Regions from separate parts of the Neglectibacter sp. X4 genome, predicted to be linked through region 2. Evidence: riboswitches for the same ligand, from Rfam matches in the RefSeq annotation. Region 2 holds a riboswitch; the other holds the start of a gene.
The links. A riboswitch is a leader RNA that binds a small molecule or an ion and turns the genes downstream of it on or off. The one in region 2 is predicted to bind lysine.
Positions count from the first base shown of each region.

Region 1: another riboswitch for lysine. It lies ahead of D1841_RS01985 (hypothetical protein); the one in region 2 lies ahead of D1841_RS02710 (Na+/H+ antiporter NhaC family protein).

Region 1 is NZ_QWLE01000001.1:392,430-398,521, reverse strand. Features, by position in the region: gene dapA (4-hydroxy-tetrahydrodipicolinate synthase) at 1-880, opposite strand, end outside; gene asd (aspartate-semialdehyde dehydrogenase) at 990-2,069, opposite strand; gene D1841_RS01985 (hypothetical protein) at 2,262-2,549, opposite strand; lysine riboswitch at 2,671-2,840, opposite strand; gene queA (tRNA preQ1(34) S-adenosylmethionine ribosyltransferase-isomerase QueA) at 2,922-3,971, shown strand; gene D1841_RS01975 (hypothetical protein) at 3,968-4,180, shown strand; gene D1841_RS01970 (HD domain-containing protein) at 4,177-4,851, opposite strand; gene D1841_RS01965 (Sapep family Mn(2+)-dependent dipeptidase) at 4,877-6,092, opposite strand, start outside.
Region 2 is NZ_QWLE01000002.1:143,122-149,213, reverse strand. Features, by position in the region: gene D1841_RS02720 (polysaccharide deacetylase family protein) at 1-24, shown strand, start outside; gene D1841_RS02715 (sodium:alanine symporter family protein) at 178-1,464, shown strand; gene D1841_RS02710 (Na+/H+ antiporter NhaC family protein) at 1,546-3,162, opposite strand; lysine riboswitch at 3,228-3,405, opposite strand; gene D1841_RS02705 (ThuA domain-containing protein) at 3,574-4,377, opposite strand; gene D1841_RS02700 (helix-turn-helix domain-containing protein) at 4,661-5,269, shown strand; tRNA gene D1841_RS02695 (tRNA-Thr) at 5,682-5,757, shown strand; tRNA gene D1841_RS02690 (tRNA-Tyr) at 5,820-5,904, shown strand.

The DNA of each region.
Region 1 (6,092 bases), on a different contig from region 2:
GCTTTTGCAGCAGGGCTGCAAGCTTCTGCCGCTTTTCCTCCGGCATGGTGGTCAGGGGCATGCGGCAATGGTTGGTGGAGATTTTCCCCATCTGGAACAGGGCCTCCTTAATGGGGATGGGGTTCACGTCCATAAAGAAACCGTCCATCAAATCCAGGTATTCCACCTGAAGCTTCCTTGCCTCCTCCAGGTTTTCCTGGAGCATAGCGGCGGTTAAATCGTGCATCTGCCGGGGCAGTGCGTTAGAGAATACGGAAATAACCCCCTTGCCGCCTAAAGCCATTATGGGCAGGGTCTGGTTATCCTCCCCGGAGTATACGGCCAGCTTATCCCCGCACAAAGCTAGGGTACGGGCGACGGAGGCGGTGTCACCGTTTGCCTCTTTTACGGCAACGATGTAGGGGTTATCCGCCAGCTCCTGATAGGTTTCAGGCTGGATATTGCAGCCTGTGCGGCTGGGCACGTTGTAGAGCACGCAGGGCATCTGCACAGAATCGGCAATGAAGCGGAAGCTTTCGATAAGCCCTTTCTGGGAGGTCTTGTTGTAATAAGGGGTTACCAGCAGCAGGCCGTCGGCTCCCAGCTTTTTGGCTTCCAGGGAAAGCTCCACGCAGAATTTGGTGTCATTGCTGCCAGTGCCCGCAATGACGGGCACCCGGCCCTTCACCTTTTCTATGATAAAGCCCACTGTCTGCAAATGTTCTTCCGCGCTCATGGTGGCGGCTTCCCCGGTGGTGCCGCAGGCGATAATGGAATCAATGCCGTTTTCTATCTGAAATTCAACAAGCCGCTCCAATTCCTCCCAGTAGATTTCGCCGCAGGGGGTAAAGGGGGTGATAAGCGCCGTACCGGCGCCGGTGAACAGCAACTCTTTTGTCATAGGTATCCCTCCGAAAAATCAGTCAAATCGCCATGCGATACAGGATACGCACAAAAAGCTGTGAAAACGCGGCCTTTTGTGCCCGGTACCGTTTCCTTCTTCTGTGTTTTCAGTCACAGTAGCCCAGCTTGCACAAAAGCTCTGCCATCAGCAGGCCGCCTCCGGCAGCGCCTCGCAGGGTGTTGTGGGAGAGGCAGACAAACTTATAGTCATACTGGGTGTCGGGCCGCAGCCGCCCGGCAGAGATGGCCATGCCGCCTTCTATATCCCTGTCCAGCTTGGGCTGGGGCCTGTCGTTTTCCTCGAAGTAATGAATGAACTGTTTGGGGGCGCTGGGCAGCTCCAGCTCCTGAGCGGGGCCTCGGAAGCTTTTCCAGCGCTCAATAATTTCCTCCACGCTTGCTTTTTTCTCCAGGGAGAAGAACACCGCTGCCATGTGCCCGTCGGACACAGGCACCCGCAGGCACTGGGAGGTGATGGAAGGAGAGCAGGCGTTTACAATGACGCCGTTTTCCACATGGCCCCAGATTTTCAAAGGCTCCTGTTCAGACTTTTCCTCCTCGCCGCCGATATAGGGAATGACGTTATCCAAAATCTGCGGCATGGTTTCAAAGGTTTTGCCAGCGCCTGAAATGGCCTGGTAGGTGCAGGCCAGCACCTTTGTCACGCCTAAGTCCATAAGGGGATGGATGGCGGGCACATAGCTTTGCAGGGAGCAGTTGCACTTGACGGCGATAAAGCCCCGCTTGGTGCCCAAGCGCTTTCTCTGGTGCTCGATGACCTTGTGGTGCTCTGCGTTTAATTCCGGGATAATCATGGGTACATCCGGCGTGCCTCGGTGCTGCTTGTTGTTGGAGATAACCGGGCACTCCTTTTTGGCATAGGCCTCTTCCAGGGCCATAATGTCCTCGGATTTCATGTTCACCGCGCAGAACACAAAATCCACCAAAGAGACAACCTTGTCTATATCCTTCTCCGCGTCATATACGGGCAGTTCTGCCATGGCAGGGGGGATGGGGGCCTCCATGGCCCAGCGGCCCTCCAAGGCCTCCTGATACGTTTTCCCGGCAGAGCGGGCGCTGGCTGCCAGGGCCGTAACCTTAAACCAGGGGTGGTTTTCTAAAATGGTGGCAAAGCGCTGGCCCACCATGCCAGTGCATCCGATAATGCCTACGCGATACTGTTTCATGTTCCAAGTTCCTTTCTTTAGTGGGAGTATGTTTCGTGTTCTGCTTAATTCCTTAGAAGCTGTACCGATAGGAGTGGTACAAATATTTTCGAGAAAATTTTGTGGGCTTCAAGGCGGAAACCGCAAGACATGCTGTGGCATGTCGAGGATTTCCAACACAGAAACCTGCAAAATTTGCCGGGAAGATTTGTGCTATGCCCTATTGGTACGGCTTCTTAGCCTTTCTTCCACCCGGCCGACCTTTCTGGCCCGCTGGGCTTTCACTTCCTCTTCCACGCGGAAATAAAGCTTCATCTGGTTCAGCATAATTTCCACATCGGCTATCTCTTCTGCAATATCGTCTGTGGTGCGCCTGCCCCGCTTATGCTTGCACAGGGCATCCTGTAGCTCTGCCATCTCTTCCAGCAGGCAGAGGATCTGGGCATCCCCGCCCCAGGTGTCCAGGGCCTTTTGAAAGACAGCATGCTCTTCCTCCGTCATAGCCATTCTCCTTTTCCCTCTTTTTACACTGGCAAGTTCTGCGGGAAGAATCAAAAAAACCGGTTGAAAACCGGCTGCCAATCTCCTATAATAGAAATGCTGCGGCACAGGGCCGCCTGGTTAAGTAAATAGCACTCCATCATACTTGATGACAGTCGCAAAGCTGTTGGCCGCTGCGACCAGGGTCAACTTGCCGGATATCCCCTTCGGCAGCTTACCCTTTCACAAGACTTCTATGGTTCTGGCAACCTCGATCCCGCTACTTTTGAAAGCCGCGCCTCTATTCGTTCTCTATAATACCTTAGTTTTGCGCCATTGTCAATTTTTTCGGCCGGGATATTCTATGAAAATTTTACAGGACTGGTGAACGCCATGCAGGAACATACTTTACAGACCCGCGATTTTTACTATGATTTGCCCCAGGAGCTGATTGCCCAAAAGCCGGTGGAACCCCGGGACTCTTCCCGGCTGATGACCCTTGACAAGGAAACAGGGGAGATAACCCATCGCCATTTCCGGGATATTGCAGACTTGCTGCGTCCCGGCGACTGCCTAGTTTTAAACGACTCCCGGGTGCTGCCCGCCCGCATTTACGGGGTGAAAGAGGGGACAGGCGCCCATGTGGAGTTCCTTTTGCTGGAAAACAAGGGAGATGATGTCTGGGAGGCCCTGGCAAAGCCCGGCAAGCGGGCAAAAAAGGGCAGCCGCTTTACCTTTGGGGACGGGCTGCTCCAGTGCGAGGTTACAGACGTGCTGGAGGATGGGAACAGGCTTATCCGCTTTATCTATGACGGTGTGTTTTTTCAACTGCTGGACAAGATAGGCCAAATGCCTTTGCCCCCTTATATTAAGGAAAAGCTGGAGGATAAGGAGCGGTATCAGACTGTGTATTCCCAAGAGGCAGGCTCTGCCGCCGCCCCCACGGCAGGCCTGCATTTCACGCCGGAGCTGCTGGAGAAAATTAAAGAAAAGGGGGTGGAACTGGGGTTTGTGACGCTCCATGTGGGACTGGGCACCTTCCGCCCGGTAAGCGCGGAGAGAATCACCGACCACAAAATGCACGCCGAGCATTATTACATGCCCCAGTCCACAGCCGACATGATAAATGCCACCAAAGAGCGGGGGGGCAGGGTGATAGCTGTGGGTACTACAAGCTGCCGCACCATAGAGTCTGTGGCCCGGCGGGAGGGGCGCTTTAAAGAAAGCCAGGGCTGGACGGATATTTTTATCTATCCGGGTTACCAGTTCAAGGGCCTGGACGGGCTTATTACAAACTTCCACCTGCCGGAAAGCACCCTCATTATGCTGGTATCTGCTTTAGCGGGCAGGGAACATGTGCTGCGGGCCTATGAGGCGGCAGTGCGGGAACAGTACAGGTTTTTCAGTTTTGGGGATGCGATGTTTATTGGAGACCTGAAGTGAATATCGTCAGCGAGACGCTGAAAAGCCCAGAAGCCAAGCGGTTTCTGGGCTTTTCTAAGACATTCTGCTTAAAAGGGATTATATCTGTGTATATCCGCGCCCTACTAATGCCGTTCAGGACACTGGCGGCTCATAGGAAAGTTGAATATAGAAAAGATATAGCAAACTTTGCCGGAACCCAGCTTTGGAGCGGCCCCAAAGGCTTTTAAAGCAGCCGGGTGTTGTTGATGATAAGCTCGAACTGCAGGCCCAGGGTTCTTGCGGCCTTGCGGCACAGCACCATGCGCTCCAGGAAAATTTCAAAGTATTCCATAACGGGGCATATTTCCGTGTCTATCACAATATTAAATGTACAGACCTTCTGCTCCGGGTCAATTTCAAGCCGCATGTCCTCCACTGCGTAATTCACCCGGTCATGGATGTCCGCCGCCAGCACTGCATCCTTGCGCACCCGGGTGCGGCGCACATCGCTTTTGTCCGAAAGGATAAGGGCTGCTGCCAGGGGGTTAACCGGGTAAGCCGTCTTTTCGTCATGGTGCCCGATGGCGGAGCACACCATGGCGATTTCCTCCGGAGGCATCTGCAGTTTGTTTAAAAGGGTGAAGGCCATCAGCGCGCCGCTGTGGGCATGATCCGCCCGATTCACCGTGTTGCCGATGTCATGCATGTACCCGGCAATCGCCGCCAGTTCGCAGGTGCGGGCAGGGTATCCCAAAGATTCCAAAATGCGCTGGGCATAATGGCTGCTGCGCTTGGCATGGGCAAGGCCGTGTTCCGTAAAGCCGATAGAGCCTAAGCAGTTGTTGCCGCTTTCAATATAGCAGCGCACCTCCGGGTTTTTAAAAATATCTTCGGGGGAGAGGGCTTGGTAATCCGCCATATGCTGACCGCCTTTCTGTAGCTTTTTATTCCGCTGTGAGCATTCTGTACATGGCCTCCAGGCAGATCTGGGCATGAAGCTTCAAGCTGTCCAGCTTCACCCGCTCGTTTACATCGTGGGCATGGCTGTTAGGATCTTCCTTGAAGGCGGGGCCGAAAGCAACGCCCTTGCCAAACATCTGCCGGGCATAGGTGCCGCCGCCCATGGAAAAGATTTCACACTCTTCGCCGGTCACGTCCTCATACGCGCCGGAAAGCAGGGTGACAAGCTGGCTTTCCTTAGGCAGGTACAGGGGGACAGAGTTGGAAAGCAGGGTATAGGCCAGGCCCTCATAGGGCTGCACAGCCTTTTCCAGGGTGGCGGAAATCTCCTGCCCGTCTAAAGTAGCAGGGTAGCGGATATCCACCGTCAGGCTGCAGGAGTTTTCATCCACGTTTACCAAGCCCAGGTTAAAGGTGAGGGGGCCGCTGGGCTCGTCGCTGAGCTTTACGCCCATAGGCTCGCCGTCGTGGTGCAGGCCGATTTTTTCATAGGCAAAGCGAAAGAAAACGCCGGCTTTTTCCCCGAACACCTCATAGAGGAGCTTCACCAGATGGGAAGCCGCGTTCACGCCGTTCCAGGGGGTGGAGGCGTGGGCCGCCTGCCCAATGGACAAAATGGAAGCGCCGCCCTCTGCGGGGGTGATTTCAAATTCTGTTCCAGCCTTTTGGGCGGCTTCCCGCAGCTTCTCCAGTTCTTCAGCCGTGCAGGCGATTTCACACTGGGCCTTGGCGGGCACCGCGTTCACCACAGTGCCGGAGGCAAAGCTTTTCACCACCTGGGAATCATTCTTCCCGGTTACCGTGAAATTGATGCCGCCCTTTTCGCAGTGGCAGATGCCGTATTCCGCGTCGGGGGTAAAGCCCATGTCCGGCTTCTGCTCTTTGGAGAAGTAATAGGGCATGTCGCCCATGCCGATTTCCTCGGCAGAGCCGAAAATAACCCGCAGCTTCCGGTTGCCCTTCACCCCCGCGTCCTTTAAGGCGCGCAGGCAGTGCAGGGCGATAATGCCAGCCCCCTTGTTGTCGGACACACCCCGGCCATAGGCCATGCCGTCCTTGATAACCATGGTGTAGGGGTCGGTGTCCCAGTTTTCCGGATCCCCTGCGGGCACCACGTCCATGTGGGACATCACCACAGCGTTGCCTTCCCCCTCGCCATACTCGGCGTGGGCGGCATAGTAATCCACGTTTTTGGCCTGC
Region 2 (6,092 bases):
AAGAGGATGGGCCTTAAGGGATAGATGTTTAATTTTAGGGTCAACCCCTTTTTTAAAAGGGGTTGCAGGGTTCTTAGGGGCGAGGGCTGCCAATGGCAACCGTCTCGAGCCGACCGAGCCGGCAGGCGAGACTCGGAGTCCCTAAGCCGCCGGAGGCATACACAGGAGGGGAGATACATGGGAGAACTGATTTGCGGGGTGCTGTGGGGTTGGCCTACCCTGGCCCTGATTTTGTCTGCCGGGGCCTATTTTTCCTATGAAACCTGCTTTTTCCAGGTGCGCAGGGCGGGACGCTGGCTGAAAGCAGCCCTGTGCTGCCGGAAAGAAGCCCGCGGCGGGGTCAGCCAGTTCCAGGCCCTCACTGCCGCCCTGGCAGGCTCCATTGGCACAGGGAACATTGTGGGGGTGGCCGCTGCCATTATGGCAGGAGGGCCGGGGGCGCTTTTCTGGATGTGGGCCTCCTCCCTGCTGGGGATGATGACGGTTTTCATGGAAAACTATCTCTGCGCCCGGTTTAAGCCTGTAAGGGGACGGGGCACGGGAGCTTTGCGCTACATAGAAAAGGCGGGGAAATACGGCGGGGCGCTGGCCCTGGTCTATGCCGCCGGGTGCTGCCTTTCCTCTTTGGGCATGGGCAACATGGTGCAGATGCACGCCTTCCGGGCCGCCTGGGAGGATCTGGGCGGTCCCGGCTGGGCGGCGGCCCTTCTGGCGGGAGCGGCGCTCTTTTTCGTGGCCCGGGGCGGGCTGGGGTTTGCTGTGAAGATAACGGAAAAGCTGGTGCCTGCCATGACCATGCTCTTTATGGGCGCGTCCCTTTTTGTGCTGTGGGTTTTCCGGGAAAACCTCCCTGCCGCTTTATCCTCTATATGGGAAAGCGCCTTTTCCCTGCGGGCCGGGGCCGGAGGGACGGCGGGGATGGTGCTTGCCATGCAGGCCGGGATTTCCCGGGGGGTGTTTACCAACGAAGCGGGCCTGGGCAGCTCTGCCTTTGCCTATGAGGAGGTGGAGGGCCGCGCCCCGGCAGAGCTGGGATATATGGGGATTTTCCAGGTGTTCCTGGACACCCTGGTGATGTGTACGGTGACAGGGCTGTGCATCCTGTGCTGCCCGGCCCCTGGCCTTTCCGGGGCGCAGCTTACCTTTTACCCCTTTGAGCAGGCTATGGGGATTTGGGGCCGCTGGGCCGTATCCCTGTGCACAGTGCTTTTCGCCTTTGCAACCTCGGTGGCCTGGTGCTGTTACGGGAGGAGCGGCCTGTTCTACCTTACCCGGGGCAGGGGGCGCACAACCTTTGCCCTGGCCTTTGCCGGGGCTGCTGTGGCAGGGTGTGTGCTGCCTTTGGAAACCCTGTTCCGCTTTGGGGACGCCTGCAACGGCCTGATGGCCCTGCCCAACATCTGCGCCCTGTTCCTCCTTTCCAAAAAGGGGCTTTCCTGGCTGGGCCAGGAGGAAAAGGGGTAGCGGAAAAAGAGGCGCATCCCCCAGCCTGACGGCCAAAAGGGTGCGCCCCGGTTTTTCTATCCTCTTTTCAGGAGCACTCCCTTATGCCCCCTGCTTTTTGCCGTGGATGGTTTTCATGGCAAACAGGGTGCCCACCATCAGCAGGATGGAGACGGGCAGGGCGATAAGGGCATTGGGCACAAAGCCCGCGAACAGGTAGGACACAAAGCTGACAGCCGCCGCTGTGATGGCATAGGGCAACTGGGTGGACACGTGATCCACGTGGTCGCACTGGGCGCCGGCGGAAGCCATGATGGTGGTGTCGGAAATGGGGGAGCAATGGTCGCCGCAGACAGCCCCCGCCATGCAGGCGGACACGCACACCACGCCCAGGGGATCGGTCAGGGGGAACACGCTGAGGGTGATGGGGATGAGGATGCCAAAGGTGCCCCAGCTTGTGCCAGTGGCAAAGGCCAGGAAGCATCCGATGAGGAACACCACAGCAGGCAGGAAAGCCTGGAAAGCCCCGGCAGAGCCTTTTACTACGCCTTCCACAAACACCTTGGCGCCCAGGGAATCTGTCATAGCCTTCAGCGACCAGGCAAAGGTGAGGATGAGGATGGCAGGCACCATGGCCCTGAAGCCCTCAGGGATGCAGTCCATGGTCTGGCGGAAGGTCATGGTTTTGCGCAGGCAGTAGTACAAAATGGTGAAGGCCAGGACAAAGACAGAACCAAGCATCAGGCCTACAGAGGCGTCGGAACCCGAGAAAGCCTCCACAAAGGACGCGCCCTCAAAGAAGCCGCCGGAATAAATCATGCCCACAACGCAGGAGATGATCAGCACAACAATGGGCAGCACCAGATCCAGCACGATGCCCTTCTCCTCTTCCTCCTCCCCGGCTGCGCCCGCATAGGGGTTTTTGCCGCCCCACAGGTCGCCATCATTTTGGGCGCTGCGCTCGAACCGAGCCATGGGGCCAAACTCCATCTTCATCACTGCCATGCCAATCATCATGACAATGGTGAGGATGGCGTAAAAGTTAAAGGGGATGGCCTTGATAAACAGGCTGAGGCCGTTGCCGTCCTCCACATAGCTGGCCACAGCCGCCGCCCAGGAGGAAACCGGGGCGATAATGCACACAGGCGCGGCGGTGGCGTCGATGAGATAAGCAAGCTTTGCCCGGGACACCTTGTGCTTGTCCGTTACAGGGCGCATAACAGAGCCTACGGTGAGGCAGTTGAAATAGTCATCGATAAAGATAAGTACGCCCAGGGCCACAGTGGCAAGCTGCGCGCCCACCCGGCTTTTGATGTGCTGCGCGGCCCAGCGCCCGAAGGCGGCGGATCCGCCGGCCTTGTTCATCAAAGCCACCATGGCACCCAAAATTACCAGGAACACCAGGATGCCGATGTTGTACCCATCGGACAGCACGCTGACAATGCCTCCCTGGAACACGTGGAGCACAGTGCCCTCAAAGGAATAGGCGGAATAGAGCAGGCCGCCTATGACAATGCCCACAAACAGGGAGGAGTACACCTCCTTGGTGATAAGGGCCAGGGCAATGGCGATGACCGGGGGCAGCAGCGCCCAGGCGGTGCCATAGAACCCGCCCCCCTCCGCGGCGCTCTCACCGTTTCCGGCAAGCAGGGGGCCTACAAACACTGCCACCAGGATAACCGCCAGCAGCACCCCCTTGATAAGGTTTGCTTTCTTCATGTTTTTCCCTCTCTCATGCAAAAAGTCATGACATACTCTGTCATGACTTCACAAAAAGGCATATGAATCACAACAGCGCTCCGCCCTCCCTGCAAGGAAGGCGACAGTCTGCGGGATCTTCTCCCGCAGCCCGGCAAAAGGAGCTGGGCGCTCCTTAGCCTCGGCGGCATCCCCTTTCCGCTTCCACCCCTGCCCGGGGCCTGCTGGAAACGTACTCTTGTCAGCCGCGCCTCTATCATGCTTATGCTTATCATACCCCCTCCCGCCCCGCTTGTCAAGCGGGATTTGGGGAAATTGGCAGGCAGGAAGGGCATGAGGCAATATCTCCGGGTTCGGGAACACCTGGAAAGCAAAAATCCCCCGGCCCAGGGGGCCAGGGGACATGCTTACTGCCGGCAGATGCAGGGAAGATTACCGTAAAAGCTCTTCCGGGGACTTTTCAATCCGGGGGCTTTCCAGCTTTTCAATCCACTGGGCAGGCGCAACCCACCGCACAGCGTTTTCAATAATCTTCACAATAATGGGATTGTGATAGGAGGGGAATGTCTCGTGGCCCGGCTGGAAATAGAAAATCTTGCCGTTGCCCCGGGTCCAGGTGGCGCCGCTGCGGAACAGCTCGCCGCCCCTGTACCAGTTGGTGAAGAGCAGATCGTCCGGCTTGGGGATATCGAAAGGCTCACAGTACACCTCTTCCCGCTCCAGCTCAAAGGTTTCAGGGACGCCCTGGGTGATGGGATGGATCGCGTTCATCTTGTAAACCCGGGTGAAGTCCACTTCCCGCCATTTCAGGTTGCCACTGGTGCCCAGGAGATACCGGAAGGGCTTGGAGAGGTGGGCAGAGTGCAGGCCGATGAAGCCCATGCCCCGCTGCACCCGGGCCACAACCTTATAGGCCAGCTCGTCAGGCACGGCATGGTGGGCGATGTGCCCCCACCAGATAAGCACGTCGGTCTTGTCCAGCAGTTCATCCGGCAGGCCGTATTCCGGATCAAAAAGGCTGGTGTAAGTAACGTTCATGTCCTCGTTCTGGTTCAGGGTGTTGGCCAGGGTCTTCAGGTGGCCGTCCGGGTACACCTCTTTAATTTCGGCTACGTTCTTCGCGATTAAGGCCTCCAGGTGGCCCTTGCGCTCTTCCGGGATGCCTGCGGGCATAAACTCGGGACGGAGTTCCCCCCGCTCCTCCACTGCCTCATACCATACGGTTACATTAATCATAGCTGTTCATTCCTTTCAAGGATAGTTAAGGGCTTGCGCTGAAAAACAGCGGGCGCTTTGAAATGTTTCCCGCTTTTATCAGGCAGCCCCAAATGCACTATATAGATTATACACCAAAGGGCAGGCAGGCTGCAACTGGTTTTTGTGAAAATTTTCTTGTACGAAGGCAAATCTCCCGCCTGGCCCGCGCCCTCTCTACGGAGCGTAGGTTGCAGGGGGCTGGCTGTTTTGTTATAGTACATACAGGTTGAAACCAAACTCTTGAAAAGGAGCGCGAAGCTTTATGAATCACTATGTAGCAGGGGCCGCTGTTAAGGCCCTGCGGGAAAAGAAGGGGCTGACACAGGCCCAGCTTGCGGAAATACTGGCGGTCAGCGACAAAGCCGTTTCCAAATGGGAAACAGGCCGGGGCCTGCCGGATATATCCCTGCTGGGGCCGCTGGCGCAGTCGCTGGGCGTCTCCATTCCGGAGCTGCTGTCCGGCGAAACCATTACTAACCGGAACAGAACCGCCAATATCCTGCGCTCAAAATTTTATGCCTGCCCGGTCTGTGGCAACACCATCCACGCCACAGGCGAGGCCATGGCAGCCTGCTGCGGCATCACCCTGCCGCCGCTGGATCCGGAGGAGCCAGATGAAGCCCACGCCTGCAGCGTGGACTATGTGGAGGACGAAATTTTTGTCACCATCAGTCATCCCATGGAGCGGGAACACCATATCTCCTTCATTGCCTATGTCACCATGAACCGCGTGGACATGGTAAAGCTGTATCCAGAGGGGAACGCTGAGGCCCGATTTTTCCTTCGGGGCAGTGGGCAGCTCTTCTGGTATTGCAACCGGCATGGCCTTTTCAGCCGTACTGTCCAGCGCAAGGGCAGGAAAAACGGATAGGGCAGATCCTGGAAAAAGCCAGTCTCCAGGCGGGTTTGCAGGGCTTTTCTTTGTGCCAGTTTGATAAAAACGCTTTTTCGGACAGAAGTGGATTGATGGAAAAGGTAGATTCTTTTCAAAAACATTGACAACCGGCCCTTTTACCTACTATAATATACTCGTACTCAGCCAAGCGTACAAGCTTGCGGCATAGGGCCGCACTTTTCAATACAACTCCTCCCCAAAAGAAGGAAAAGGATCGGATGTTCCGGTCTTTTTCCTTTTTGTGGCGGAAAAGCATGGATATTGGCGCGGCTGAGCAGCCGACATTTTTTGTTCGCAAAACTTCTTCCAGAAAAATTGCAAAAAACGCAGAAATACCCCTTGACTTTCTCCGCTGATTGGGATATAATAATTAAGCGCTGAAAAATTCGCTGGTGTAGCTCAGTTGGTAGAGCAGCTGATTTGTAATCAGCAGGTCAGGGGTTCGAGTCCGTTCACCAGCTCCAAACTGGGCGGTCCGGCCCGACAGGAAGGCCGGACAAGCCTTGTATAAAATTGCATAATTTATGGGGGAGTTCCCGAGCGGCCAAAGGGGGCAGACTGTAAATCTGTTGTCGACGACTTCAGTGGTTCGAATCCACTCTCCCCCACCATTGACAAAGCCTTGCATGGAATGTGCGGGGCTTTTGTTGTATGTAGCCAAATTATTTTGGAGCGATTTTCTACACTGGGTGGGGAACGGTCAAAGCTGGAACATCGCAAGTTGTTTTGCTCGGTTGCATATTAAAATGGATATTGCGGATAAGGTTTCAGCTTATTCTTTTTGCGAGTTTGGCGTGGC